2 regions of the Pseudarthrobacter sp. Hb11 genome follow, and region 2 is predicted to be linked to the other one. Evidence: predicted binding sites of a transcription regulator. Region 2 holds the regulator's gene; the other holds the start of a gene.
What was found. Region 2 encodes LexA, which represses DNA repair genes until DNA is damaged. Its sites were predicted from a motif close to TCGAACANNTGTTCGA; they were not measured.

Region 1 (14,949 bases), on a different contig from region 2:
GCAGGATGGACCCCGTCACCGATATGGGCTGGAAACAGCCTGTGGTGCCGGAAGCTTCAGTCATCGGGATCAACCAGGATCCGCATCTTGAACTGGTGCAGCGCTGCCAGGCGGGAATCGGGAGGCGGTTCCCGGGTATTTCGGGAACCCGGGAAGAGGAAATGCGGTACCGGCTCGAGCACGAACTGGGCATTATCCAGAACCTGGGTTTTTCGTCCTACTTCCTTACAGTTGCCGAAGTTTCACGCATGATCCAGGACATGGGGGTGAGGGCGGCGGCCCGCGGATCTGGTGCATCAAGCCTCGTCAACTACCTGATCGACGTCAGCCAGGTAAATCCACTGCAGCATGACCTGATCTTCGAGCGCTTCCTTTCCCGGGACCGGGCCACCCTGCCTGATATCGACATCGACGTCGAAAGCGCCGAAAGGCATAACGTCTACCGCCGGATCTTCGAGCGCTTCGGCGCCGAGCGGGTCACGCTGATGAGTATGCAGAACGGCTACCGGGCAAGAGGCGCAGTCCGGGATGCCGGCTTGGCTTTGGGCATGGATGACGGCGACGTGGGGGACATCGCGAAACAGCTGTGGCGGTTTTCGGCCCGGAAATTCCGGGAGGCATTGCAGGAAAAGCCTGAACTGAGGGAATTTGCGGGCCGGGTGGAACAGCGCGATACCCACGGCAACCAGCAGTTGGACCTGCTGGTGGACCTGACGGAACGCCTTGACCGGTTGCCGCGGCATATCTCGATGCATCCCTGTGGTGTGATCCTGGGGGACGCAACCTTGCTGGACCGCACCCCGGTCCAGCCCAGCGGCCTGGGGCTGCCCATGAGCCAGTTCGATAAACACGATATGGATCCCATGGGCATGCTGAAGCTCGACGTCCTGGGTGTCAGGATGCAAAGCGCCATGGCGTTTGCGGTCCGAGAGGTCATCAGGATCCACTCGTCCAAAGAGGAAGTGGTGGCTGCAGGGAAACATGATGCAGGCCAGGACGGGTCCGGCCCGGATTACATCGCAGAAAACGGGCACATCGACCTCAACGCCATACCCCTGGATGATGAGGCCACCTTTGAACTAATCCGGAGCACACACACCCTGGGCTGCTTCCAGATTGAGTCACCCGGGCAGCGCGAACTGATCGGCAAGATGGCGCCGCGGGAGTTCAACGACCTCATCATCGACATTTCGCTTTTCCGGCCCGGGCCCATGAAATCGGACATGGTCCGGCCATTCCTGGAGCACCGGCATGGTTTTGCACCCGAGGTGTACCCCCACCCGGACCTGAAGCCCGTCCTGGCGGAAACCCACGGGGTGACCGTTTTCCATGAACAGATCCTGAAAACGTTCAACGTGATGACCGGCTGCGGCCTGGCCAAAGCCGATGAATTCCGTCGTGCCTTGGGCAACGAGGTCCTGGAACTGAATGTTGAGGAGTTCTTCCGCAGGGAAGCCCGGAAGAAAGGGTATTCCCCGGAAGTAGTGGACAACGTCTGGGGGACCCTGAAGGCCTTTGGCAGCTTCGGCTTCTGCAAAGCCCACGGAGCCGCTTTCGCCGTGCCCACCTACCAGTCCGCCTGGCTGAAGACGCATCACCCCGAAGCCTTCCTGGCCGGCCTCTGGGAACACGATCCCGGCATGTACCCCAAAAGACTGCTGGTGGCGGAAGCCAGAAGGCTGGGCATCCCCATCCTTCCCCTTGATATCAACCGCAGTAAGGGGGAGTACCGGGTGGAACGGGTCAGGCAGGGGCCCGATGCGGGAAAGCTGGGAATCAGGCTCAGCCTGAACGGTATTTACGGGCTGTCCGCCACTGAACTGAAAAGAATCGTGGCGGGCCAGCCGTATGACTCACTCGCAGACCTCCGCGCGCGCTCGCGGTTAAGCAAGCCAAGCATCAAACGTTTGGCCCAGCTGGGTGCTTTTGATTCCCTGCACCGTGAGGCCGGTGGGGTGGCCAACCGGGCAGACCTGGTCCAGCACCTGCAGCAGCTCCAAAGTGCGGGCAGCGGGCGGAAAGGGGTGGAGGTCCTTGAAGGGCAGCTGTCCCTGCCCCTGGGCGATGTGGAACTGCGCAACGTCAAGCCGGGGCTCCCGGAACCCAGTCTCATCGAAAACGTGCGGGCAGAGCTGGACCTGATGGCTGTGGACCTCAGCAGCCACCTCATGGACAGCCACCGGCCCATGCTGGACAGGCTGGGAGTCACCACCGCGGACAAGCTCCTGGGCCTGCGCAACGGGACGGAAGTCCTGGTGGCCGGAGTGCGGGTAGCCACCCAGACGCCCCCCATGCGTGGGGGCAGGAGGGTGGTGTTCATCAGCATTGACGACGGCACCGGTTGCATTGATTCAGTCTTCTTCCACGAGGCCCAGGAGAATGCCGGCCAGCTCCTGTTCGGAACCCGGCTGCTGCTGATCCGCGGCACTACCCGGAGGACGGGCCCGCGGGGAATCAGCCTCAGCGCAAGCATGGCCTGGGACCTCAGCCGCACCGAAACCCTGCCCTTCCCGGATTCGGAGACCAGTGCCCCTGACGGCCCGCATCCACTGGATGGAATCAGCAGGAGCCTGGCCATCACGGGATTCAACGGCTGAGCCTGCCGTGCGCCGCGTTGGTCGGCCCTTTGCTGAACCGATAGCATTGACGGTGGCTGGCTGTGGTCCCCGTACGCCACAAGCTATGAAGCCTTAACTTTGAATAGGAGACACCCGTGTCAGATGCCCAGCAGATCACCCTCCTCGTCGATGGCGAAGAGACCAAGGTGACTACCGGGACAACCGGTGCGGAACTCTTCTTTGAGCGCCGTGATGTTGTTGTTGCCCGCGTCAATGGCGAACTGAAGGACCTGGACCAGGAACTTCCGGAAGGCGCCAACGTCGAAGGCGTCACCATCGATTCCCCCGACGGACTGAACGTACTCCGCCACTCCACCGCCCACGTGATGGCCCAGGCCGTCCAGCAACTGCGCCCCGAAGCCAAGCTGGGCATTGGTCCTTACATCACCGACGGTTTCTACTTCGACTTTGACGTGGCCGAGCCCTTCACCCCCGAGGACCTCAAAACCCTCGAAAAGATGATGCTCAAAATCGTCAACCAGAACCAGAAGTTCGTCCGGCGTGTGGTCTCCGAGGACGAGGCGCGCGAAGCGATGAAGAACGAGCCCTACAAGCTCGAACTCCTTGGCAGGAAAAACGAGGCTGCCGAAGCCGGTGAGGGCGTTAACGTTGAAGTGGGCGCCGGTGACATCACCATTTACGACAATGTTGAGCGCAAGGAAGGGACCACCGTCTGGTGCGATCTCTGCCGCGGCCCGCACCTGCCCAACACCAAGCTGATTTCGAACGCCTTCGCCCTCACCCGCTCGTCCTCCGCCTACTGGCTGGGTAACCAGAAAAACCAGCAGCTGCAGCGGATCTACGGTACGGCCTGGCCCACCAAGGACGCACTCAAGGCCTACCAGGAACGTCTCGCTGAAGCGGAGCGGCGTGACCACCGCAAGCTCGGCGTCGAACTGGACCTGTTCTCCTTCCCCGACGAGCTTGGCTCCGGCCTGCCGGTGTTCCACCCCAAGGGCGGCATCATCCGCAAGGAGATGGAGGACTATTCGCGGCAGCGCCACGTCGAGGCGGGCTACGAGTTTGTCTACACGCCGCACATCACCAAGGGCCACCTGTACGAGGTCTCCGGACACCTGGACTGGTACAAGGAAGGCATGTTCCCGCCCATGCAGGTGGATGCGGAACTCAACGAGGACGGCACCGTGCGCAAGCCGGCCCAGGATTACTACCTGAAGCCCATGAACTGCCCCATGCACAACCTCATCTTCCGGTCCCGCGGCCGTTCCTACCGCGAGCTGCCCCTGCGCCTGTTTGAATTCGGCTCGGTCTACCGGTACGAGAAGTCCGGCGTGGTGCACGGCCTCACCCGTGTCCGCGGCATGACACAGGATGACGCCCACATCTACTGCACCCGCGAGCAGATGAAGGATGAACTCACCAAGACGTTGAACTTCGTCCTCGGCCTCCTCAAGGACTACGGGCTGAACGACTTCTATCTTGAGCTCTCCACCAAGGATCCCGAAAAGTACGTGGGAGACGACGCTGCCTGGGACGAAGCCACCAGGACCCTCGCCGAAGTGGCGCAGGAATCAGGGCTGGAGCTTGTTCCGGATCCGGGCGGAGCCGCGTTCTACGGCCCCAAGATTTCCGTGCAGGCAAAGGACGCCCTGGGCCGCACCTGGCAGATGTCCACCATCCAGCTGGACTTCAACCTGCCTGAGCGGTTCGAACTGGAATTCCAGGCCGCCGACGGCACCCGCCAGCGTCCCGTGATGATCCACCGTGCGCTGTTCGGCTCGATCGAACGGTTCATGGGCGTGCTCACCGAGCACTACGCCGGCGCTTTCCCCGCCTGGCTCGCCCCCGTCCAGGTGGTGGGCATCCCCGTGGCAGAGACGTTCAACGAGTACATGTTCGACGTCGTCGACCAGCTTAAGGCAGCAGGCATCCGGGCTGAGGTGGACACCTCCTCGGACAGGTTCCCCAAAAAGATCCGCACCGCCAGCAAGGACAAGATCCCGTTTGTGCTGATCGCAGGCGGCGATGACGCCGAGGCAGGCGCCGTATCGTTCCGGTTCCGCGACGGAAGCCAGGACAACGGCGTGCCCGTGGCAGAGGCAGTCAAGCGGATCACGGAAGCCGTCAGTAACCGGACCAGCTAGCGGAACGGAACAGCACCGTGCAGGAGAACACAGGCGCAGGATATCCAGGGGATGCCGGCGTTACCGACGACTTTGACCTCGCCGGTGTCCCGGACGCCTTTCAGCGCCTGTGGACTCCGCACCGCATGGCCTACATCAAGGGCGGCCAGCACCAGTTCAAGAACGAAAACGACTGCCCATTCTGCATCGGACCAGGCCGGACCGACGAGGATGCGCTGATCGTCTACCGGGGGAAGACCTGCTATGTGGTGCTGAACCTGTTTCCGTACAATCCGGGGCATCTTTTGGTCTGCCCGTACCGTCATATTCCCGACTACACCGACCTGACCGTCGAGGAGACGGCGGAGTTTGCCGAGCTGACCCAGACGGCCATGCGGGTCCTGCGGAAAGTATCAAACCCGGGCGGATTCAACCTCGGCATGAACCAGGGTGTGGTGGGCGGCGCCGGCATCGCCGCGCACCTGCACCAGCACATCGTTCCGCGCTGGGGCGGTGACGGGAACTTCTTCCCCATCATCGCCCAGACCAAGGCAATCACGCAGACCCTTGACGAGGTCCGCCAACAGGTCGCCGACGCCTGGCCCGGGGAGACGGATGCTGAATAGGCACGCCCGCGGGTTCTTCACCGCACTGTTCACCCCGCTCGCCCGCTGGCTCCTTCGGATCGGCGTCTCACCGGATGCGGTGACCATCATCGGTACCGCCGGTGTGGTGGTGGGCGCCCTCGTTTTCTACCCCCTGGGACAGCTCTGGTGGGGAACGCTGTTCATCACCGCGTTTGTCTTCTCCGATGTCCTGGACGGCATCATGGCCAGGATGCAGGCGGTGGGCAGCCGCTGGGGCAACTTCCTCGACTCCACCCTGGACCGGATCGCAGACGGCGCACTCTTCGCCGGTCTGGCCGTCTGGTTCTTCACCGGCGGCGCGAATGTTCCCATCGCCATGGCAGCCACCGTCTGCCTGGTCCTTGGCATGGTGGTCTCCTACGCCAGGGCCAAGGCGGAGTCACTGGGATTCACGGCCAACATCGGCATCGCAGAACGTGCAGAACGCCTCGTGTCCGTGCTGGTGGTCACCGGCTTTACCGGCCTTGGGCTGCCGCAGGTGGTATTGCTGGTGACGCTTGTGCTGCTCGCCCTTGCCAGCTTCATCACCGTGGTCCAGCGCGTGGTGTCGGTACGGCGCCAGGCACTTGCGGAACCTTTCCCGGCTGATTAAGACGAATTAAGCCGCCCGGGTGTGGTGAGACTAGTATTAGGACTGCCCGGTCAATGGATCCGGCAACCCGGTGTGTGTACAGATGGCATCTCCGTGCCGCCCTGCACGCCCGGCGAAGGTCATCTATCTACCCATAGGGGTTTTTGTGTCTACACCTGATGTAAGCAGCGAGGCCGGTTCGTCCGCGAACAGCGTCACGGGCAGCAACCGCGTGAAGCGGGGCATGGCTGAGATGCTCAAGGGCGGCGTCATCATGGACGTCGTAAACGTCGAACAGGCCCGCATCGCCGAAGACGCCGGTGCCGTTGCTGTGATGGCGCTGGAACGCGTTCCGGCAGATATCCGCGCCCAGGGCGGCGTGTCCCGCATGTCCGATCCGGACATGATCGACAAGATCATCGACGCCGTGTCCGTGCCGGTCATGGCCAAGGCCCGGATCGGCCACTTCGTTGAGGCCCAGGTCCTGCAGTCCCTCGGCGTGGACTACATTGACGAGTCCGAGGTCCTGACCCCGGCCGACTACATCAACCACATCGACAAGTGGAACTTCAAGGTTCCCTTCGTCTGTGGCGCCACCAACCTCGGTGAGGCCCTGCGCCGCATTAATGAGGGCGCGGCGATGATCCGGTCCAAGGGCGAGGCCGGCACCGGCGACGTCTCCAACGCCACCGGCCACATGCGTCAGATCCGCTCCGAGATTGCCAAGCTTGCGGCCCTGCCCGAGGACGAGCTCTACGTCGCGGCCAAGGAACTGCAGGCGCCGTACGAACTGGTCAAGGAAGTTGCCGCTGCCGGCAAGCTCCCGGTGGTGCTGTTCACCGCCGGCGGCATCGCCACCCCGGCCGACGCCGCCATGATGATGCAGCTCGGCGCTGACGGCGTGTTCGTCGGCTCCGGCATCTTCAAGTCCGGCAACCCCGCCCAGCGCGCGGCCGCCGTCGTGAAGGCCACCACCTTCTTTGATGACCCCGACGTCATCGCCAAAGCCTCCCGCGGCCTCGGCGAAGCCATGGTAGGCATCAACGTCGACGAGATCCCGCAGCCGCACCGCCTCGCCGAGCGCGGCTGGTAATTCGCGCTCCTGCTTGTGACGGCGGCGGGTCACCTTTTCCGGTGACTCGCCGCCGTCGTCGTGGGGAGCGGGGTTAGTCGAGGCCGCGGCGCTTTAGCAGGGGCTCCAGCCTGGCTTCACGGCCTCGGAGGGTCTTGAAGGAATCCAGGGGGTCGCGGCTGTTTCCCCGGGACAGCAGCTCCCGGCGGAAGCGTTCACCGTTGGTCCGGTTGAGGCCTCCGTTCTCTGTGAACCAGTCCACTGTTTCGGCATCCAGCACCTCGCTCCAGATGTACGAGTAGTAGCCTGCCGCGTAACCGGCACCGGCGAAGACGTGCTGGAAGTATCCTGTGCGGTAGCGCGGCGGAATCAGGGCATGGGCAATGCCGGCTGCCGCCAGGGCCTTGTCCTCGAAGGCAACGGCGTCCTGCGGTACCTCGGTGCTCCCCAGGACATGCCAGGCCAGGTCCAGCAGCGCCGCCCCCAAATACTCCGTGGTGGCAAACCCCTCGCCCCAGAGCCGTGATTCATTAAGTTTGTCGACGATGTCCTGCGGAAGCGGCTCCCCGGTGGCGTGGTGCTTTGCGTAGTTGGCCAGCACCTCCGGCCACATAATCCACATCTCATTGACCTGGGACGGGTACTCTACGAAGTCCCGGGGGACCGACGTGCCGGAAAACCGCGGGTAGGTCACGTTGGAAAACAGTCCATGCAGGGCATGTCCGAACTCGTGGAACGTAGTCCGCAGCTCATCCAGGGTCAGGAGCGCAGGTTCGCCTGCCGGCGGCTTGGAGATGTTGAGGTTGTTGATGACTACAGGCTTGGTCCCCAGCAGCGACGACTGTTCCATCAGGGAATTCATCCAGGCGCCGCCCCGCTTGGACTCACGGGTGTAGTAGTCGCCGAGGAACAGGCCAAGGGCGGTGCCGTCCTCGTTCCGGACCTCCCAGACACGCACATCCGGGTGGTAGCCGGAAAGGTCCTCCCGCTCGTGGAAGGTGATGCCGTAAAGCGTGGTGGCAGCGAAGAAGACCCCGTCCGTGAGGACCCGGTCCAGCTCGAAATAGGGCCGAAGGGCCTGCTCGTCCACGTCGTACTTTTCGCGGCGGACCTTGGCCGAGTAGTACGCCCAGTCCCAGGCCTCCAAGGGGTGTCCGGCTGCCTCAGCTAGAGCCGCGGCCTCGTGGTCCGCGTTGCGGACCGCCGCGGGCGCCATCCGGTTCAGCATCGACTGGACCGACTCAAAATCGGGTGCGGTCTGGAGGTCCACCACGAGTTCGGCGTAGTTGGCGAAGCCCAGCAAAGCAGCTTTTTCGGCGCGCAGGCCCGCCATGGACCGGGCGAGTTCGAGCACGTCGAGGTTCCCGCCGCTGCTGCCGCGGTCCACGGACGCCTCAAACAGCCGACGCCGGATGTCGCGGTTCTCCAGCGCGGCAAGGGCAGGCTGGTTGGTCGGCTGGATCAGGGTCAGGAGGAACTTCCCTTCGTGTCCTGCTGCCCGGGCCGCTTCAGCGGCACCCGCCACGTCGTCGGCCGGCAATCCCGCCAGGTCGGCGGAGTCCTCGAGCAGGAGGGCCGCGGACTTCATGGCCTCCTTGACGCGCTGGCCGAATTCGGTTCCCAGCCGGGAGAGTTCGGCGTTGAGCACCCGGAGCCGCTCCTGCCCTGGGCCATCCAGTTGGATGCCGGACTGCCGGAATTCCTTCAAATATTCGTCCACCAGGCGGGCCTGCTCCGGGTCAAGACCGGCCACATCGATGGCGGCGAAGCGTTCGTAGAGTGGCTTGTTCAGGAACACTTCGTCCTGATGGGCTGAGAACCGCGGTGAGAGCTGGGTTTCAAGATCCCGGATGTCCTCGGAAGCGTCGGCAGAGACAAGCGTAAAGAAGGCGGCGGCAGTCCGCTGCAGCAGCAGGCCGGAGCGCTCCATCACCACAGCAGTGTTGTCGAAGGTAGCGGGATCGGGATTCTCGGTGATCGCCCGGATTTCCGCCAGATGCTCAGCGAATCCTGCCTCTGCCGCTTCGGCGAAGTGGGAAGGCTCAATTTCCGTGAACGGTGGCAGAGCGAACGGAAGCGTGCTGGGAGTGAGCAGGGGGTTTGTCATAACGCAAATCTTCCATACGGGTCACGCCATCACAACGACCCTCAAATGCTCGTGGCGGCCTGGCACTTTACCTACAATGAGCGAGGGGGAAGGCCCCTTCTCTGCGTACCCGTCGTTCAACGTTCCGCCGTCGGCTTGCTGCACGTTGTGCGGGTCAGCGCGGGCGGCGGGCCGCGTGTTCCCTGGCGAGTTCCGCGAACCGGTCGTTCGGCTGCCCGGGGTCAAAAGACCCGAATTTTCGCTCGGCGGCGGTGCGGATCAGGAAGTCGGCAATGGCCGGGTTCTTCGGCAGCAGCGAACCGTGCAGGTAGCTCGCCACGATGTTGCGGTAGCGGGCGCCTTCGTGGCCATCGCTGCTGTTGTTTCCGGTGCCTTTGGCCACGGTACCGAGGGGGCGGACGCCGTTGCCGAGGGAGGTCTGGCCACTGTGGTTCTCGTAACCCAGCACCTCGCCAAACTCCGGCGTGGCCACCTTGACGTTGCCGATCAGGCGCTCATCAGTGCCGTGGGTTTCAACGTCAAGGACGCCGATGCCGGGGATGACCGCCCCGGTGCGTGTTTTGAAGAACCTTCCGAAAAGCTGGTACAGCCCGCAGATGACCAGCATCGGGGCGCCGTCCTCGGCCAGGTCCTTCAGCACTCCCGCGCGTGCCTGCAGGTCGTCCTGGATCACCAGCTGGCCGCTGTCCTGGCCGCCACCGCCCACAATGATGTCGACGTCCTCCGGGAAGGGGTCGCCGACGTTGTATTCGAGCAGCTCCGGCGTGTAGCCGTGCCACCTGATGCGCTGTTGGAGGACCAGGGCGTTGCCCCAGTCGCCGTAGATGTTCATGTCGCGCGGGTAGAGCTGCACCACCCGGATGGTGCCCTTGCTCTCCTGCGCCGGGTCGTTGCCTGCGTGGCTCAAGAGACAACCTCCACGGTGGTGATTTTGGACAGCTCGCGGCGGATGGCCAGCATTGCGGTGTAGGTGCAGAAGATGCGCTTCGGCTTGCCTCGGGCCTCCCTGATGAAGGCGGCAAGGGCCGGCGCAATCTCGGTCTCGACCCCGCCGATCCGTACTTCGTCATACTGCAGGCGCAGGGCCATGTCGTAGGCGCGGGAGCCGGTCACCTGGTCCACTCCGCCCTCGCGCAGTGAGTCGAATTCAACATCCCAGAGCCAGGACATGTCGCGGCCGTCGGCGTAGTTGTCGTTGATGGCGATCATGGTGGCGTAACCGCCGGCGGGGAAGGATTTCAGGCCGAGCCGGAACCCGCTGGGGTTCTTGACCAGGACGAGGTCCAGGGGCTGGCCGTCCACCGTCAGGCTTTCGCCGCGTCCGAACGCGGGCGCAACCTGGGCGAGTGCCGTCAGCAGGGTGTCGTGGTCGGCGGTGGCAGCGCCGCCGCCGCAAATGCTCCGCGCGAGGGTCAGCGCCGCGGCAGCATTGAAGATGTTGTACACGCCGCGCAGCTTCATCCCGGTGGAGACCGTCACGCCGTCGTACTCAAATTCAGCGGTGTCCGCACCTACTTTGCGGAGTACGACGTCGGCCGCGGGCTTCTCCGGCAGGCCTGCCGGAGCGGGGCTTCCGGGAGCGGCGCGCATGTCGTCGTCGTTCGGGAAAGTGCCCAGCAGTGAATCGTCCAGGCCAAAGTACTTGACGTCCTGCCCGGTGAGGGTGGCGGCAATCCTGGCTACACGGGGGTCCTCGCGGTTCAGCACCACAGCCCCGGTGGTCTTGGCGGCGATGTGCTGGAGCAGCTGTGCCGTCTTGTCGATCTCGCCGAACCGGTCCAGCTGGTCGCGGAGGACGTTCAGCAGCAGGCAGTACCGGGGCGGGACGCTGTTGACGAAGTGCACGGCGTGGGCCTCGTCCAGTTCCAGGACAGCGATGTCGGCGTCGAGCCGGCCGCGCCAGTCCACCTCACCCAGCAGCGCGGCGGCCACACCGCGGGTGAAGTTGCTGCCCGTGCGGTTGGTGAAGACCTTGAGTCCCTGGCTCTCCAGCAGCTCCACCACCATTTTGGTGGTGGTGGTTTTGCCGTTGGTGCCGCTGACCACGGCGACGCCGTGGGGGAGCGTGGTGAGCGTCCGGCGCATGAAGCCGGGATCGATTTTTTCGACCACGAGCCCGGGCAGGGCAGAACCGCCGCCCCGTAGCCGGGACACCCGGCGAACCAGCTTGCCGAGCGGAACACTGAAGTAGAGCATTGTTCGAATATATCCCAGCAAGGGCATGGAACGGCCGTCGGGGTGTGGTTACCGGCCCGGTAAGGAAGGCTTGGCCACGTATGCTGGGTGGATGACAAATTCCCCTTCAGCGCCTTTGGCGCGCCTTGGCTCCGGCCTCCGGATCGGCGTGCTGGCGCTCCAAGGTGACTTCCGCGAGCACCTCCGCGCCGTCGAGGCAACCGGCGCCGAGGGTGTAGCCATCCGCCGCCCGAAGGAACTGGACGGCCTGGACGGGCTGATCATTCCCGGCGGGGAATCCACGGCAATTGACAAGCTCGCCCGCGCCTTCGAGCTGGCTGAGCCCCTCCGGGAACGCATTGCCGAAGGCCTGCCTGTGTACGGTTCCTGCGCCGGCATGATTCTGCTTGCATCGGACATTGCCGACCCGGCCACTGACCTTTCCGGAGCACCGCAACAGACCTTCGGGGGCCTGGACATCACCGTGCGGCGCAACGCCTTCGGCCGGCAGCGCGAGTCTTTCGAAACCGACCTGGACTTTAAGGGACTGGATTTCAGCGCCACCGATTCCGGCGTTCCTCCTGTCCACGCCGTCTTCATCCGGGGCCCCTGGGTGGAACGCGTAGGCCCCGATGTGGAGATCCTGGCCCAGGTGGAACCGGCGGATCCGGAGCACGCGTCCCACGCAGTCCCGTTGCCGGGGACGGCTAGAATTGTTGCAGTGCGTTCCGGCCACCTGTTGGCCACCTCCTTCCACCCGGAAGTGACTGGGGAAAAACGCGTACACGAACTTTTTATCCGCATGATCAGAGGAGAAGCGTAAAGCATGTCAGGCCACTCCAAATGGGCAACGACCAAGCACAAGAAGGCCATCCTCGACAGCCGCCGTGCAAAGTCGTTCGCCAAGCTGATCAAGAACATCGAAGTCGCTGCCCGCATGGGCGGACCGGACCTCTCCGGCAACCCCGGCCTTGAGCTCGCCGTCACCAAGGCCAAGAAGACCTCCGTCCCGGCTGACAACATCGACCGCGCCATCAAGCGCGGCGCCGGGCTCACCGGCGAAGTGGTTGACTACACCGAGATCATGTACGAATGCCGGGGCCCGCAGGGTTCGGCGCTGCTGATCGAGTGCCTGACGGACAACAAAAACCGCGCGGCGTCGGAAGTCCGGTTGGCCATTTCCCGCAACGGCGGCACCATCGCCGATCCCGGCTCGGTCAGCTACCTTTTCAGCCGCAAGGGCGTGGTGTCCCTGCCGAAGAAGGACCTCACGGAGGACGACATCCTGATGGCTGTCCTCGATGCCGGTGCAGAGGAAGTCAAGGACAACGGCGATTCGTTCGAAATCCACTCGGAGCCTACCGACCTGCAGGCCGTCCGCGATGCCCTCAAGGATGCAGGGATCGAGTACGACACGGACGAGGCCGAGTTCGTTCCGTCCATGGAAGTGCCCCTGGACCTGGAGGCGGCCAGGAAGTTCATGAAGCTCGTGGATGCCCTGGAGGACCTCGACGACGTCCAGAACGTCTACAGCAACGCCGACCTCAGCGACGAAGTCCAGGCCGCCCTGGAATCCGAGTGACGCCCGGCCTTGCCCGCTGAATCCGGCTTGCCTGCTCGGGCCTGGGTGCGCGCAGAATCCTGCGCGCCTGCTGTCATCGGGTGCCCGTGACGCTGCGCGTACTGGGGGTTGACCCAGGGCTCACCCGCTGCGGCATCGGGGTTGTGGACGTGGAACGAAACAGGCGCGCCACCATGGTGGCCGTCGGCGTGGTGGGAACCTCGCCGGAGGAAACGCTGGACCAGCGCCTCCTGGTGATCGCCCTGGCCATCGACGAGTGGCTGGACCGCTACGAACCCCAGGTCCTCGCCGTCGAACGCGTCTTTTCCCAGCTCAACGTGAGCACGGTGATGGGCGTTGCCCAGGCGTCCGGCGTGGTGATTGCCGCCGCTGCGCGCCGCGGCATCCCTGTGGCGCTGCACACTCCGTCGGAAGTCAAAGCTGCCGTCACCGGCAGCGGCAACTCCAACAAGGACGCGGTGACCAAGCTGGTCACCAAAATCCTCCGGCTGGACGCGCCGCCCCGCCCGGCCGACGCCGCCGACGCCTTGGCGCTGGCCATCACTCACGCCTGGCGAGCAGGCAGCGGTGCGGCCGTTGCCACCACCGGGCCGGGGAGTTCTTCGCTGACGCCGGCTCAAAGAGCGTGGGCCGAAGCCGAAGCGAAGGTGCGGCGCGCACGTTGATTGTCCTGGCTGCTTGCTAGGGTATTCGTAAATATGTTCGGATAGCCGGTCCAGCCCTCTTCCCAAATGGCAGCCCGGCAGTACACCAGGAGCCAGGCCCTTGATCAGTTTCCTCCGCGGAACCGTAGCTCACGTTGGGCTGTCCACGGCCGTCATTGACCTCAACGGCGCGGGAATGAGTGTCAACGCCACGCCGCAGACCCTCAGCGGGCTCCGCACGGGGGAGGAGGGCCAGCTTTATACGTCCCTGATCGTCCGGGAGGATTCGCTTACCCTCTTCGGCTTCGCGTCCGACGACGAGCGTGAGGTTTTCGATGTCCTGCTCAGTGTGAGCGGGGTGGGCCCACGGCTGGCTTTGGCGGTTCTCGCAGTGCACGATCCCGAGGCCATCCGGGTGGCGGCACACACAGAGGACAGCAAAACGTTCACCAAAGTGCCGGGAATCGGCCCGAAGGTGGCCGGCCGGATCGTCTTGGAGCTCGCCGGAAAGCTGGTTCCGCATGGCTCCGCCGGTGCAGCCAATGCACCCACCGCTGCGGAAGCTGCCTGGAAGCCGCAGGTAGTCGCCGCCATGACCAGCCTCGGCTGGTCCGAAAAGGACGCTTCAGCGAGTATCGACAAGGCACTTGCCGATGATCCGGAGGTCTCTTTCCGCGGCAACGTACCGGAGATCCTGCGGACCACCCTTCGCTGGCTGGGCCAGGACGGGGCACGTGCCGGCAACCGCGTAGGCAGCCGTGGCTGAACCGTCCGTGGTGGCGGCGGGGGAGGAGCCGGAGGAGCGGGCCATCGAGGCCGCGCTCCGGCCCAAGAACCTGCACGACTTCGTAGGACAGCACCGGGTCCGCAAGCAGCTGTCACTGGTGCTGCAGGCCTCCCGGATGCGGGGCCGGAGCGCGGACCACGTGCTGTTTTCCGGTCCGCCGGGCCTGGGCAAGACCACGCTGGCCATGATTGTTGCGTCCGAAATGAACGCCCCGCTGCGGATCAGCAGCGGCCCCGCCATTCAGCATGCGGGAGACCTCGCGGCCATCCTTTCCTCCCTGTCGGAGGGCGAAGTCCTGTTCCTTGACGAGATCCACCGCATGTCCCGGCCGGCCGAAGAAATGCTCTACATGGCCATGGAGGACTTCCGCGTGGACATCGTGGTGGGCAAGGGGGCCGGCGCTACAGCGATTCCGCTCGAACTTCCGCCGTTTACCCTTGTGGGGGCGACCACCCGGGCCGGCCTGCTGCCCGGGCCGCTGCGCGACCGCTTCGGCTTCACCGGGCATCTGGAGTTCTATTCCGTTGCCGAGCTCGAGCTTGTCCTGCGGCGCTCCGCGGGACTGCTGGACCTCAAGGTCAACTCCGCAGGCTTCAGCGAAATCGCGGGACGTTCACGCGGCACACCCCGTATCGCCAACAGGCTGTTACGACGGGTACGGG
Region 2 (14,949 bases):
GCGGCCAAGGCTGCGGCAGAGGTGAATGCGGGCATGGCGGTCCTGCCATCGGCCGCCTTCAGGGTTACGAGGGCCATGTCCGCCTGTTTATCGGCCTGCAGGCCGTCCTGCCCTTCCGCTTCCTCGGCGAGCTGGGCAACAATCGGGATAAAGACGCGGGCGGTGGCCAGCGCGGCGATGACCCCGGCTTCGTCCCCGTCACCGGCCTGCAGGGCGGCTACGGCGGCGAGGTAGCCGGCGTCGGCCGTTCCGTCGTCGTCCTCGAAGTTGTGGATCTTTGCGCGGTCCCCGGCGAGGCTCCGCCCGGCCCAGGGCTGCCCGGCAGAGTCAGCGGCACCACCGGCCCCCGCCAGTGCGGCGGCGATGTGGCCGGGGAGGTGGCGCTGCGGAGGGGTGCCGGGTTCGTTGCTGGCCATAGCGTCGCCGGGTGTGGCTGCCCGCTGCCTAGCGGCGGCCGGCGACGTCGAGGGCTTCGGGCAACGTGAAGGCACCGGCGTACAAAGCCTTGCCCACAATGGCACCTTCAACACCGAGGGGCACCAGGGAACGCAGCACTTTGAGGTCATCCAGGCTGGAAATGCCGCCGGACGCCACCACGGGCTTGCCGGTCTTTTCCACCATCTGGCGGAGGAGTTCCACGTTGGGTCCCTGCAGGGTTCCGTCCTTCGTCACGTCGGTGACCACGTACCGCGCGCAGCCTGCCTCTTCGAGCCGGCCCAGGACGTCCCAAAGGTCGCCGCCTTCCTTGGTCCAGCCGCGGCCGGCCAGGGTGGTTCCGCGGACATCGAGCCCGACGGCGATCTTGTCGCCGAAGCGCTCTATGGCGCTGCGGGTCCACTCCGGGTTCTCCAGCGCCGCCGTACCGAGGTTCACACGGGCCACGCCCAGGTCCAGTGCTGCCTCGAGTGAGGCGTCGTCCCGGAGACCTCCGGAGAGCTCAACGTTGATGTCCAGGCGGCCAACAACTTCCCGGAGCAGCCCGGCGTTGGAGCCGCGGCCAAAGGCTGCGTCAAGGTCAACCAGGTGGACCCACTCCGCACCCTGCTGCTGCCAGTTCAGCGCCGCCTCGAGCGGCGTCCCGTAACTGGTTTCGCTTCCTGCTTCACCCTGGACAAGCCGGACGGCCTGGCCATTGACGACGTCGACGGCGGGCAGCAGTTCAAGAACCGGCAGGTCGGTAGCGGAGTTCATCGTGATCCTCAGTGTTAGGGGGCAGGGACGTGCGCCGGACGGCTAACCGCCAGCTAGTGGGCGGGCAGTTAGCCGGCCGGCAACGTGAGCAGATAGGCGGCCAGCAACGCCATGCCGGCCAGGACGTAGAACGAGACCTGCGTCCAGAGCGGCTTATGCTGCTGCCGGAAGGACAGGGCGCCGCCGATCAGCAGGCCGGCGAGGCCCATCAGGATAACGGACCACATTCAGGCGTCGCCGCCCGCGGGGTTTTCGCTGGTGTGCTCCGGTTTGCCTGCCATGGAAGGCTTGCGGAGGGCATCCACCCAGTTGTGCAGCAGCCGGGCACCGGCGTCGCCGGATTTCTCCGGGTGGAACTGGGTGGCGCACAGCGGCCCGTTCTCAACCGCGGCGATGAACGGGGCGCCGTGCTCGGACCAGGTGACCAGGGGTGCGGCCATCCGCGGCTGGACGACGTCGAAGTTCCAGTCCTGCACGCCGTAGGAGTGCACAAAGTAGAACCGCTCGTTTTCGACTCCGGCGAACAGCTTTGACCCAACGGGTACCTTGACGGTGTTCCAGCCCATGTGCGGGACAACTTCCGCTGGAAGGAGTTCCACCTTGCCGGGCCATTCGCCGATGCCTTCAGCTTCTGTGCCGTGTTCCACACCGGCTTCGAAAAGCACCTGAAGGCCCACACAAATGCCGAGGACGGGGCGGCCGCCGGCGACACGGCGGCCGATGAGGCGGATGCCGTCCACGGCCTTAAGTTCGCGCATAACGGTTTCAAAGGCGCCGACACCGGGGACTACCAGGCCGTCGGCGTTCAGGACGTCCTCGGGCTTGGAGCTGAGGATTACCTCTGCACCTGCCCGCTCGAGGGCGCGTACTGCCGAGCGCACGTTTCCCGAGCCGTAGTCCAACACGGTTACCGTGGGCTTCCCCTCTGGCGACGGCAGCTTCTGCGAAGCCGACGGATCGATGATTGCGCCGTCCCGCAGTACCTGGCCGCTCACAGCGCACCCTTGGTGGAGGGAATGCCTTCAACACGCGGATCGGATTCGACGGCGGCGCGAAGGGCGCGGGCGAACGCCTTGAACTGGGCCTCGACGATGTGGTGCGGGTCCCGTCCGGCGATGACGTTCATGTGGAGGCAGATCCCTGCGTGCAGGGTTATCGCCTCAAAGACGTGGCGGGTGAGCGAGCCTGTGAAGTGACCGCCGATCAGGTGGTACTCCTGGCCTGCGGGCTCACCTCCGTGAACGAGGTAAGGGCGGCCGGACACGTCAACCACCGCGTGGGCCAGTGCCTCGTCCAAGGGTACGGTGGCTTCGCCGAAGCGGCGGATTCCTGCCTTGTTTCCCAGGGCCGTGCGCAGCACTTCTCCGAACGTAATGGCAACGTCTTCCACCGTGTGGTGGACGTCGATGTGGATGTCCCCGGTGGCTTTCACGGTCAGGTCGATCAGCGAGTGCTTGCAGAGCGCTGTCAACATGTGGTCGTAGAAGGGCACCGACGTGTCGATGTCCGAGATGCCGGTGCCGTCCAGGTTGATCTCCACGAGCACGGAGGATTCACTCGTGGCACGCTCCATGCGTGCGGTCCGGGCCGCGGCCGCGTTGGATCCGGTGGAACTCATGGTCAAGTGTCCTTTGGGAAGAAGGAATGGTTCAGGGCGTCCAGCGCCGCTGCTTCAAGTCTAGGCCGGAAGCTTGCGCTGGCCGGTAAGGATGCTTTCCAGGGAAGTCAGGAACGTAGTGGTTTCCGTCTCAGTTCCTGCGGTCACCCGAAGATGGCCCGGGATCCCTACGTCGCGGATCAAGACGCCGGCGTCGAGCAGTTTCTGCCAGACCTCGCGGGGATTTTCCAGCCCGCCAAAGAAGACAAAGTTGGAATCGGAGGCCGCCGGCTTGAGGCCCATCCGGGCCAGTTCAGCCACAATCCGGTCGCGCTGCCTTTTGATGTCTTCAACATCGGCCAGCAGTGCCTTGCGGTGCTGGAGGGCCGCGAGGGCAGTTGCCTGCGTTACGGCGGACAGGTGGTACGGCAGCCGCACCAGCCGCAGTGCGTCAGTCACTTCCGGAGCCGCGGCCATGTAGCCCAGGCGCGCTCCGGCAAGGGCGAACGCCTTGCTCATGGTCCGCGAGACGATCAACCGCTCCCGGCCGGGAAGGAGGGTCAGGGCGCTGGGGGTTCCGTCGTGCGCGAACTCGTGGTACGCCTCGTCAACGATGACAATGGTCTGGCTGGCATGCCCGGCCTCGTAGACGGCTTCCACCACATCGAGCCCCAGGCCGGTTCCCGTGGGATTGTTCGGCGAGCAGAGGAAAACGATGCTGGGCTGCAGTTCCTTCACTTGGAGCGCTGCAGATTCTGCGCTCAGACCGTAGCCGTCAGCGCGTTCACCCACGACGTATTCGGTGTCCGTACCACTGGCCAGCAACGGGTACATGGAGTACGTGGGAGGGAAGCCCAGTGCCGTGCGGCCTGGGCCACCAAAAGCCTGGAGAATCTGCTGGAGCACTTCGTTGGACCCGTTGGCCGCCCACACATTCGACTCATCGAGCCCATGCCCCAAGTATTCCGCAAGGGCCCTGCGCAGCTCCGTGAACTCGCGGTCCGGGTACCGGTGGAGACCGGCAGCGGCTTCCGTCACTGCCGTACTGATGGCGGCCCTAACGTTCTCCGGGACACCATGGGTGTTCTCGTTGACGTTAAGGAGGATGGGGACTTCCAGCTGGGGCGCACCATAAGGGGTAAGCCCACGGAGGTTGCTGCGGAGGGGTAGCCGGTTGAGGCGCTCTAGCTGGTCATTCACCTGAACAGTTTAGTGCCCGCGCCGGGCGCCGGAAAATGTGACCGCTTCCTGGGACGCCGGCCACTACCGGGAGGGGACGTACAACTGCTGGCCAGGAAGGACCGCACCGCCGGTCAGGTTGTTCAGCTGGACGATGTCAGCCACGACGTCGCGCGCGTCCCGCTGCGGGGCGACGCTTCCGGCAATGGCCCACAGGGATTCGCCCGCCTGCACGGTAACGGTAACGGTTGGGGTAACTGCCAGGTCCGTCGCCGATTCGGAGGCCCTTGCCGGCGAGTTGAAGAAACCGGCCAGGGAAAGCAGCAGGGCCGCCAGCAGGACCAGGGGAATCCCGATCAGGACGATCTTTCCGCGACGCGTCAGGCGCAGGGGCGGGAGGGGCGTAGGACGCTCCGCCGGCCGCTGGTCCGGCCCGGACATAAGGTGGTGCACCGAAAATGAATCCTGCGAAGCAGATGTAGCTGACATGACTTAGCCCTCCTGGACCGTACTGTGCTGCCCGATGTTCCCCCTCCGGATCCGCAGCCCCGGCGACTCTTGGTCCGAGTCTTCGAATGTCCGCGTTCGGAGTAGAACAAATGTTCGAACTTTGCTCCTACTGTTTTAGCACTTATCAACGAACAATGTCGAGACTCGCTAGAACAAATGTTTGAAAAAGCAATGTGGCTGGCCTAGCTTTGAAGGAAAGAACAACCACTCTGAAGTTGATCAGCAGGGTCTGACAATTTACGGCGTGTACTTCAGGTCCGGGCCACAGGAGCCCGGGGCAACCGAAAGGCATTGGCGAATATGGCAGCAGCAGCCGCCGGGGGAAGGGCAACCTCCCAACCGAAGAAGACCGCCAAGGGCCTGACGCCACGGCAGAAAAAGATCCTCGAGACCATCCAGCGCTCGGTCAATGACAACGGGTACCCGCCGTCGATGCGGGAGATTGGTGACACCGTTGGCCTGGCAAGCCTGTCCAGCGTCACCCACCAGCTGTCACAGCTGGAAAAGCTTGGCTACCTCCGGCGCGATCCCAAGCGGCCGCGTGCCATGGAGGTGTTGATGCCCCTCACGCTGGACGGCGGTTCTCCCAAGCAGGCGGCCGAGCCGGCTCCTCTCCTGCCCGGCGGCGGCACCGTTACCGTGCTTCCCACCGCCATGGACACTGCCATGGTTCCCCTCGTGGGCCGGATCGCTGCCGGCGGTCCCATCCTGGCGGACCAGGTGGTGGAGGACGTGATGCCGCTCCCCCGCCAACTCGTGGGCCAGGGAGAACTGTTTATGCTCAAGGTTGCCGGCGATTCCATGGTGGACGCCGCCATCTGCGACGGCGACTGGGTGGTGGTCCGCCGCCAGGCAGACGCCGCCAACGGAGACATCGTCGCGGCGCTGCTGGACGACGAAGCCACTGTGAAGACTTTCCGCCAGCGCGACGGCCACACTTGGCTGCTCCCCCAAAACACCCAGTACGAGCCCATCCTTGGCGACCACGCCACCATCATGGGCAAGGTTGTGTCGGTGCTCCGCTCGCTCTAAGCCGCGGGCTGCGGCGCCTGCTCACACCTTCTCCTTTGCCAGCCTCTCCAGCGCCGCGACCGCCGTCTTCCTGTCCGTTGTGGACCAGAACGGCGGCAGCGCACCGCGAAGGAATCCGGCGTATCGCTCGGTGGCCAGCCGGGAATCCAGCACTGCCACCACACCCTTGTCCCCGGTGGACCGGATCAACCGGCCCGCACCCTGGGCAAGCCGGATTGCAGCGTGGGTGGCCGAGACTGACATAAAGCCGTTGCCGCCGGCCTGCGCCACGGCGCGGGACCGGGCGGTCATCAGTGGATCGTCGGGCCGGGGGAAGGGAATCCGGTCGATGACCACCAGGCGGCAGGAGCCCCCGGGAACGTCCACCCCCTGCCACAGCGACATTGTGCCGAACAGGCAGGTGTCGGGCTCGTCGGCAAACTGCTTCACCAGGGCCGTCATGGTGGAGTCGCCCTGGCACAGGATGGTCATATCCAACTTGGGCCGCAGTGCATCGGCTGCTTCTTCTGCCGCGCGCCGGGACGAAAACAGGCATAGTGCGCCGCCGTTGGAGGCTCTGATCAGGGCCTCCAGCTCGGCGAGCGATTCGGGGGATGCCCCCCTGCCCGGCTTGGGCAGGTGCCCGGCCACGTACAGGATTCCCTGCTTGGGGTAGTCAAAGGGGGATCCAACATCGATACCGGTCCAGCTGGGGGCGCCTTCTCCCACCAGCCCGAGTCCGCCTGCGGCGGGCTCAAAGGCTGAGCCGATCGCGAGGGTGGCGGAGGTCAGCACCACCGTATGACCTGTGAACAGGCCCTCACGCAGCCGCCCGGCTACGGACAGCGGAGCGATGTTGATCAGCGCGGGCGCTGTCTCGTCGGGCTGCGAGTATCCCTGCTGCGGGTCAAAGGAACTGGCGCGGGAAAACCACACCACTTCCCGGTTCTCACGGGCGGCGAGGAGCCGTTCGCACAGTTCCAGGATGAGCATCAGCCGGGAGCGCGCGAGTTGCCGCCCGCCGTCGGCAGTGGTGCTGCTGTCCCCCTTGGAGTCAGACAGTGCTGCCCGGCAGGCCTCGCGCAGCTGGTCCACGCAGTCCAGCTGCTCGTCGTTCAGGCCATTGGGGAGCAACCCGTTTGGAACTCCCGCGAGGGCCAGCTCGAGGTTTGCGGCGGCGGCGTTGAGCGCGTCCACCGTGATGGCGGTGTGCTTGCGGGCGCCAGCGGCAGCGGCGTGGACCATGGCCACCGAGAGCTGTCCGGAGACGGCGCCGGTGACCCGGTCCTGGAGTTCGTGGGCCTCGTCAACCACCACGACGTCGTACTCGGGCAGCACGGCCAGGCCTTCAAAGGCGCTGACGGCGAGCATGGCGTGGTTGGTGACCACAACATCGGCTTCGGCGGCGTCCTGCCGTGCGAGCTCGCTGAAGCACTCTGCGGCCATGGGGCACTTCTGGGCGCCCAGGCATTCCATGGACGTGACGGAGACCTGCCGCCAGGCCCGATCGGTGACGCCGGGCAGGAGCTCATCGCGGTCGCCGGTGGTGGTTTTCTCCGCCCACTCCCGCAAGCGGACCACTTCCTTGCCCAGCTGGGAGGCTGGACCGCCCACAGCCGCGGCGAAGTGCGGGACGCTGGTGTCCTCCCCCAGGGAAAACAGCTGGCCCTCCGCGGGCTCCTCGGAGGGAAACCCGCCTTCGAGTTTATGCACGCAGACGTAATTGGACCGCCCTTTGACCAGGGCCACTTTTACCGGCCGGTCCAGCGCCGGAGTGATGGTTTTCAGGAGCCGGGGTATGTCCCGGCCTACAATCTGCGTTTGCAGGGCAAGCGTTGCGGTGGACACCAGGGCCGGCTTGTCGCTCTCCAGGGCGTGGGCTATCAGGGGTATCAGGTACGCCAGGGACTTGCCCGTACCCGTCCCCGCCTGGACCAGCAGGTGGTCGCCGGTTTCGATTGCCCGGGCCACCTGCCTGGCCATTTCACGTTGCCCACTCCGGCTTTGCCCGCCCATGCCGGCAACGGCGCGGTCGAGCAGCTCGATGACGAACTGCTCGCCGGCCGCGCCTGTGGCTTCGTCAGCCACGAGGTCAGTCATTGCTGACGAATGGTTCCAGTTCAGCCGCGAGGCCTTCCCGGACTTTAACAACTGCCCGGGTACCGGCTTCATCATGGTCAACGCTGATGATCTCGGCGTCGGAGTCGTGCAGCTTGCTCATCAGGTCCCCACGGTCGTAGGGGATGAGCAGCTCCAGCTTGACCGACGGACGCGGAATGGACTCGCTGATCGCCTTCAGCAACTCGGGGATACCCTCCCCCGTGCGGGCCGACACCACCACGTGGCGCGGTTCGCGCTGCTTCAACCGTTCCACCACAAAAGGATCTGCGGCGTCGGCCTTGTTGAGGACAATGATTTCCGGAACCTTGCGTGCGTCCACCTCGCTGAAGACCTTGCGGACTGCAGTTATCTGGCCCTCGGGGTCCGGGTGTGAGGCGTCCACGACGTGAAGGATCAAGTCGGAATCGGCAACCTCCTCAAGGGTAGACCGGAACGCCTCAACCAGCTGGGTGGGCAGGGAGCGGACAAATCCGACGGTATCGGCCAGCGTATATCCCAGCCCGTCGGCCGTTTCTGCTTTGCGCACCGTGGGATCCAGCGTGGCGAACAGTGCGTTCTCCACGAGCACCCCGGCGTCCGTGAGGCGGTTCAGCAGTGAGGATTTGCCGGCGTTGGTGTACCCGGCGATTGCCACCGAGGGCACCTCATTGCGACGGCGGTTGGCGCGTTTCGTCTCCCGTGCAGGCTTCATCGCGGCGATTTCGCGCCGAAGCTTGGCCATGCGGGTACGGATCCTCCGGCGGTCCAGTTCGATCTTCGTCTCACCGGGACCTCGCGAGCCCATACCGGCCGCTGCGCCACCCACCTGGCCACCGGCCTGGCGGGACATCGACTCGCCCCAGCCGCGGAGGCGTGGCAGGAGGTACTCGAGCTGTGCGAGCTCCACCTGCGCCTTGCCTTCCCGGCTCTTCGCATGCTGGGCGAAGATGTCCAGGATCAGCCCTGTCCGGTCAATGACCTTGACCTTAACGATGTCCTCAAGGCCACGGCGCTGGGACGGCGCCAACTCAGCGTCCACCACAACGGTGTCCGCGCCGGTGGACATCACGATGTCCTTCAGTTCCAGCGCTTTGCCTGAGCCCAGGAAGGTGCCCGGGTCCGGCTTGTCACGGCGCTGCACAAGTCCGTCCAGAACCTCCGACCCGGCTGTTTCGGCCAAGGCGGCAAGCTCCCGCAGCGAGTTTTCCGCGTCGGCAAGGGTTCCCTCCGACCAGATACCGGCGAGGACTACGCGCTCCAGACGGAGCTGGCGGTACTCAACTTCGGTGACATCTTCCAGTTCGGTGGAAAGGCCTGCCGTGCGCCGCAGGGCACGGCGTTCCTCAAGATCCTGCTGGTCGCCGTCGTACGTTGTGTGTTCTTCATCCAGGCGGGATATGGCCTGGGCTTTGCCCAGTACGGCCCTTCCGTCGCCGCGGCTTGCATCACCTGGCGTGCTGACGGATTTGGCCGGTACGTCCTTGGAAAGAATCCGGTCGATCACGGCCTGGATTTCCTCAGGGCTCATGTCCTGGGCGGCTGGATCGGATCCGGTGTTGGGCTGGCTGGTCATGGTCTCCTTTGAAGATTCGGCAACTCCAGAATAGTGCCGATGGGTGGTGCTTGGGGAAGTATTCGCGCTGGGCTGACGGCCTGCGGTCATGCGGTTCTCCTGGTTTGTCGCGCCGGGCTGAATAGCGGACGGCGGTGGCGGCCACATCGCGGGGACGTGGCGAAGTTGAAGGAGCCGGAGAATCGGCGAAAGAGCAAGCGGGAGGCTGGCCTTCGAGTATTGTCCGGCGGCCGGAATGAACGCATGCGCGTGGTCCGGTGCACTGTGCGGAAGGATTAATACCTGCGTCGCTGTGGGACATGGCTGCGGAACGGGCAGGGCCCGGGCCGGCTACTCGAAGATCAGGAACATGCGTTCAACCCTAGCAGAGGAGCAAAGACCACAGTTTCACTTTACGCTGCAAGGGGAACTACTCTGGCGAGTTATGGAGTCCGCACACTATTTCAGCGCATCCCCCGCCGGCCCGTTCACGCGAAAGCCGCTCACGGTTGAACTTGCAGGGGAAACGCGCAGGCTGCAGACCTCCTCGGGAATCTTCAGCCCGGACGGGATCGACAAGGGAACTGCCGTGCTCCTGGCCGAGGTTCCCGCGCCCGCGCCTGCCGGGAACCTGCTGGACATCGGCTGCGGCTGGGGTCCGATTGCGCTCACCATGGCACTGCGTGCGCCGCACTCCCAGGTCTATGCCGTTGACGTCAATGAAAGGTGCGTTACGCTCACCAACGAGAATGCGGCTGCGCTGGGACTGTCCAATGTGGCGGCCAGTACGCCTGATGCGGTGGACCCGGAGGTGCGTTTCGACACCATCTGGTCCAATCCGCCCATCAGGATCGGCAAGGACGAACTGCATTCGCTCCTGAAGCTGTGGCTGCCGCGCCTGGCGCCAGGCGGAACTGCTTGGCTGGTAGTGCAGAAGAACCTGGGCTCGGACTCGCTTCAACGCTGGCTGGCGGCAGAACTGGACAATTCCTTCAGCGTGAGCCGCGAGTCAACGTCCAAGTCCTTCCGGATCCTGACGGTCAGGAAAGCGTCCCAGCTGCCACAATAACGGCGGGACCGCTGAGCTCCACGTGCTCGTGTCCTCCGGGGCCGGCAAAGAATTTGACGCCCACCACGCCTCCAGGAACGTGAACCAGCCAGGTGTCCGGCGCTTCCGCCCCTGCCCAGTGCCTGATGGCCACGGCTGCGGCGCAGGCTCCCGTTCCACAGGACTGGGTTTCCCCCACCCCGCGTTCGTGGACACGCATGGTGACGGAACCGACGCCGTCGTGCACCAGTGGTTCGGACGGAACGACGAACTCGACGTTCGTGCCGTTGACCGGCGCTGGATCAACCACAGGTGCAGTAAAGAGGCGGGTCCCTTCGAGTTCCGAGAGTTCGGCGAGGGCAACCACAGTGTGGGGGTTGCCCATGCTGACGGACAACGCGGGACGGGGAACTTCCAGCCCGTCCGCCGTGACCAGCGAATCCATGGCCTTGGCTGTAGCCTCGCCGGGGAAGATGAACTCCCACGGGCCCATGTCGACCGCGTAATCCTCGCCGGTCCGTACGACCGTTTTTGCCCCGCCGCGGGTGCCGATGGTGAGCGCGCCGCCGTCGGGAAGGTCCACCAGACCCTCGGTGCGGAGGAAGTGGACGAAGACCCGGACGCCATTGCCGCACATCTCGGATAGTGATCCGTCGCCGTTGCGGTAATCCATAAACCATTCGGCGTCGGGGGTTGCGGCCAGCAGTTCCCGGCCCTCGGGAAGGAGGCGGGACGGAACGGCGCGGATGAGGCCGTCTCCACCGATGCCACGGTGGCGGTCGCACAGGGCTGCCACCTGGTCGGCAGCTATCGTGTGCAGGCCCTCAGGGTCGGCGACCAGGACAAAATCGTTGCCGGTGCCGTGCCCCTTGGAAAAGCGGAGCCCGCCCAGCGTCCGGAAGGCGTGCTCTGTCGTCGCGGCGAGGGTTGCGTTCATGGTTTCAAGGGTACCGGCCGGCCGCAGTGCCTCTGTAACCACCCGTATCTACCGGCTGAGTACTGCTGCAGCGGACACCAGGTGCGGATCCTGCCAGTCCAGCCACTTGATCCGGGGATCGGCACGGAACCAGGTCAGCTGCCGCCGGGCGAACTGCCGCGTGGCCACGATGGTCTCCTCAACGGCCTCGGGGACTGTTGTTGCGCCGTCCACGACCCGCAGGAACTGCGAGTAACCCAGGGCGCGGGGCGCGGTTTTGCCCTGCCGGAGCCCCTGCGCTTCAAGCCGCTCCACTTCGGCGAGCAGGCCGTTTTCCACCATGCCATGCACTCGGCGGCCCAGGCGCTCCCGGAGCTGGTCGCGGTCCACGGTGAGGCCTACCTGCACCGCGGGCTGGAAGTACTCGCGCCGGGGCATAAAGGAACTGAACGGACGGCCGGTGAGTTGATGGACCTCCAGGGCACGGATGATGCGCCTGTCGTCCGAGAGCCGGCCGGCGGACACCGGGTCAACCGTTGCGAGCCGGGCCATCATTGCGCCACTTCCCTGGGCGGCCAGCTCATCCTCCAGCTGCTGCCGCAGCCGCGGGTCCGTCCCCGGGAATTCGAGGACGTCAAGGGCAGCCCGAACGTACAGGCCCGAGCCGCCGGCGAGGATGGCCCGCTTCCCGCGCGCGTGGATGTCAGCGATAGCCTCACGCGCCTGCTGCTGGAACTGGGAAACGCTGGCTTCGTCCGTGACGTCCAGGATGTCCAGGAGGTGGTGCACAACTCCCCTGCGTTCATCAACCGTGATTTTCGCTGTGCCGATATCCATGCCGCGGTAGAACTGCATTGCATCCGCGTTAATGACTTCACCGTCCAGCTCAAGGGCGAGGCCTACCGCGAGGTCTGACTTACCGGAACCCGTGGGACCGACGACGGCGATAACCGGCGGAGAGCCCACGGGTCACCGGCTGCGGATAGGCAGCGAAGGCATCCCGAGGGAAACCCCGGCCCGGCCGTTGGCCGTCCCCGGTACCGGTGCCCCGCAGGAATCGGCCTGGGACCTGTCCCAGGCGTCACCGGCGCGGGAACGCCGCAGGCTGTAATCCTCAATGACGGGATCGGCGACCAGGTGGAAGGAAGCGGCCTCGGTGATGGTGACGGTGACAAGATCGCCCGGGCGCGGCGCAGGGGCACCGTCCGGTACCGAAAAGTGCACGAGGCGCTGGTCCTGGGAGCGCCCGGACAGCCGGTGGGTCTCCCCGGCCTTTCGGCCTGACTGGGCGGTGACCATAACCTCCACCCGGCGGCCGAGCTGTTTCCGGTTCTCCTCCGCCGCGATCCGGTCCTGCAGCGCCGTGAGCCGCTCGAAGCGCTCCTGCACAACGGCTTTCGCCAGCTGGTCCGGCAGGTCCGCCGCCGGGGTGCCGGGGCGCTTGGAGTACTGGAAGGTGAAAGCGGTCGCGAACCGGGACTGTTCCACCACGTCCAGAGTTGCCTGGAAGTCTTCCTCAGTCTCGCCGGGGAAGCCGACGATGATGTCCGTGGAGATGGCGGCATGCGGAATTTTCTCCCGGACCTTGTCCAGAATCCCAAGGAACTTCGTGGAGCGGTAGGACCGCCGCATGTCCCGCAGGACCTTGTCCGAGCCCGACTGCAGCGGCATGTGCAGCTGCGGCATCACGTTGGGCGTTTCGGCCATGGCATCGATGACGTCGTCCGTAAAAGCCGCAGGGTGCGGGCTGGTGAACCGGACCCGCTCCAGGCCCTCGATCTCCCCGCACGCCCGCAGAAGCTTCGAAAAGGCCTGCCGGTCGCCGAACTCCACGCCGTAGGAATTGACGTTCTGGCCCAGGAGGGTCACTTCGATGGCACCGTCATCCACCAGGGCCTGGATTTCAGCGAGGATGTCCGCGGGCCGGCGGTCCTTTTCCTTGCCGCGCAAGGCCGGAACGATGCAGAACGTGCAGGTATTGTTGCAACCCACCGAGATGGAAACCCAGCCCGAGTACACGGAATCGCGCTTGGTGGGCAGCGTGGACGGGAAAACGTCCAGCGACTCCAGGATCTCCAGCTGCGCCTCATCGTTGTGCCGTGCCCTCTCCAGCAGGGCAGGCAAGGCGCCGACATTGTGGGTGCCAAAGACCGCGTCCACCCAGGGCGCCTTCTTCAGGATGGTTTCCCGGTCCTTTTGCGCCAGGCAGCCGCCGACGGCGATCTGCATGCCGGGGTTGGCTGCCTTCACGGGGGCAAGGATGCCGAGGTTGCCGTAAAGCTTGTTGTCGGCGTTCTCGCGGACGGCGCAGGTGTTGAACACCACTACGTCCGCCTGCGCACCAACCTCTGCCGGCGCGTAGCCTGCGTCCTCCAGCATGCCGGCCATGCGCTCTGAATCATGCACGTTCATCTGGCAGCCGAAGGTGCGCACCTCATAGGTCCGTGTCTTCCCCTGGCCAACTTCCGGAGCAGGGGCAGGCTGGTCCACGCCGCTGGATCCTGAAGACGGGTTGGTGCCGGAAAGAGGGGAAGGAATGGTCAAACTCACCTGTTAAGGGTACCGGTTCAATGGCTCGTCGTTGTTGGGAGCACCGTGGGCATCGAGGACCTCGCTGACAATGCGGAACGCTTGGGAGGGCTGATACCCCTTGCGGGCCAGCATGGAAGCCAGCCGGCGCGTCACTTTGTCCCGTTCCGTCCTGTCCCCCAGATCAGTCCCGGGACGCAATTTTCGCTCCACCAGGCCTCTGGCGGCGGCTTCCTCGTCGGCGTCGGAGAGCTGTTCCAGCGCTGCGGCGGCGGTTTCCTGGTCGACGCCCTTCTCCGCAAGTTCGCGGCGGAGCGCCCCCTTCGCCAGCTTCCGGGACTGTGACCGGCTCCGCACCCACATGTCCGCAAATTCGGCGTCGTTGATAAGCCGCGCCTCCTGGAACTTGTCCAGCACAGCCTCGGCAACGTCTTCCGGGATATTCCGTTCGGAGAGCTTGCGGGCAAGCTGAAGCCTGCTTTTCGCGGAAGCCGCGAGTTGCCGGTACACGATGGCCTGGGCGACGGAAACGGGATCCGGTTCAGGATGACCGGCAACCGGCGAACCTGGACCGGGGCCGTCCTCGAAGTCGTTGGAATACGAAGCAGCGCGCCTCCCGCCGGTTTTGGCCCGGCGGGGACGCGCACTTTCAGCACTGGTCAAGGTTTAGAACCCGTCAACGGCTTTCAGCTTCGGGGAGTCCTTGGACTCGGGCTCCGCCGGCTTCACGCCAACACCGAGCTTCTCCTTAATGAGGCGCTCGAGCTCGGCGGCCAGCTCGGGGTTGTCGCGGAGGAACCTGCGCGAGTTCTCCATGCCCTGGCCCAGCTGGTCGCCGTCATAGGTGAACCAGGAGCCGGACTTCTTGATGATGCCGTGCTCAACACCCATGTCGATGATGCCGCCCTCGCGGGAGATGCCCTGGCCGTAGATGATGTCGAACTCTGCGATCTTGAAGGGCGGGGCCATCTTGTTCTTGACGATCTTGGCCTTGGTGCGGTTACCGACCGAGTCGGCGCCTTCCTTGAGGGTCTGGATGCGGCGCACGTCAATACGGATGGAGGCGTAGAACTTCAGCGCCTTACCACCGGTGGTGGTTTCGGGGGAACCGAAGAAGACGCCGATCTTTTCGCGGAGCTGGTTGATGAAGATCGCCGTGGTTTTGGTCTGGCTCAAGCGGCCGGTGATCTTACGCAGGGCCTGGCTCATCAGGCGGGCCTGGAGTCCCACATGGCTGTCGCCCATATCGCCTTCGATTTCAGCGCGCGGCACGAGGGCGGCGACGGAGTCGATGACAATGACGTCCAGGGAGCCTG

Region 1: the regulator LexA is predicted to act here: its motif matches at 13,547-13,562, upstream of ruvA (Holliday junction branch migration protein RuvA).

What each region holds. Positions count from the first base shown of each region.
Region 1 covers NZ_JBWZCM010000001.1:128,819-143,767, forward strand. The annotation lists gene AC50X7_RS00675 (DNA polymerase III subunit alpha) at 1-2,597, shown strand, start outside; gene thrS (threonine--tRNA ligase) at 2,714-4,723, shown strand; gene AC50X7_RS00685 (HIT family protein) at 4,741-5,328, shown strand; gene pgsA (phosphatidylinositol phosphate synthase) at 5,318-5,941, shown strand; gene pdxS (pyridoxal 5'-phosphate synthase lyase subunit PdxS) at 6,087-7,013, shown strand; gene AC50X7_RS00700 (M3 family metallopeptidase) at 7,087-9,099, opposite strand; gene AC50X7_RS00705 (type 1 glutamine amidotransferase) at 9,254-10,006, opposite strand; gene AC50X7_RS00710 (MurT ligase domain-containing protein) at 10,003-11,295, opposite strand; gene pdxT (pyridoxal 5'-phosphate synthase glutaminase subunit PdxT) at 11,387-12,097, shown strand; gene AC50X7_RS00720 (YebC/PmpR family DNA-binding transcriptional regulator) at 12,101-12,856, shown strand; gene ruvC (crossover junction endodeoxyribonuclease RuvC) at 12,943-13,521, shown strand; gene ruvA (Holliday junction branch migration protein RuvA) at 13,622-14,266, shown strand; gene ruvB (Holliday junction branch migration DNA helicase RuvB) at 14,259-14,949, shown strand, end outside.
Region 2 covers NZ_JBWZCM010000017.1:38,074-53,022, forward strand. The annotation lists gene AC50X7_RS17320 (SseB family protein) at 1-416, opposite strand, end outside; gene priA (bifunctional 1-(5-phosphoribosyl)-5-((5-phosphoribosylamino)methylideneamino)imidazole-4-carboxamide isomerase/phosphoribosylanthranilate isomerase PriA) at 445-1,191, opposite strand; gene AC50X7_RS17330 (CG2302 family histidine operon protein) at 1,260-1,418, opposite strand; gene hisH (imidazole glycerol phosphate synthase subunit HisH) at 1,419-2,186, opposite strand; gene hisB (imidazoleglycerol-phosphate dehydratase HisB) at 2,183-2,809, opposite strand; gene AC50X7_RS17345 (histidinol-phosphate transaminase) at 2,870-3,988, opposite strand; gene AC50X7_RS17350 (LysM peptidoglycan-binding domain-containing protein) at 4,052-4,408, opposite strand; gene lexA (transcriptional repressor LexA) at 4,778-5,509, shown strand; gene AC50X7_RS17360 (ATP-dependent DNA helicase) at 5,531-7,588, opposite strand; gene hflX (GTPase HflX) at 7,581-9,161, opposite strand; gene AC50X7_RS17370 (class I SAM-dependent methyltransferase) at 9,586-10,209, shown strand; gene dapF (diaminopimelate epimerase) at 10,181-11,125, opposite strand; gene miaA (tRNA (adenosine(37)-N6)-dimethylallyltransferase MiaA) at 11,174-12,070, opposite strand; gene miaB (tRNA (N6-isopentenyl adenosine(37)-C2)-methylthiotransferase MiaB) at 12,074-13,654, opposite strand; gene AC50X7_RS17390 (regulatory protein RecX) at 13,658-14,296, opposite strand; gene recA (recombinase RecA) at 14,300-14,949, opposite strand, start outside.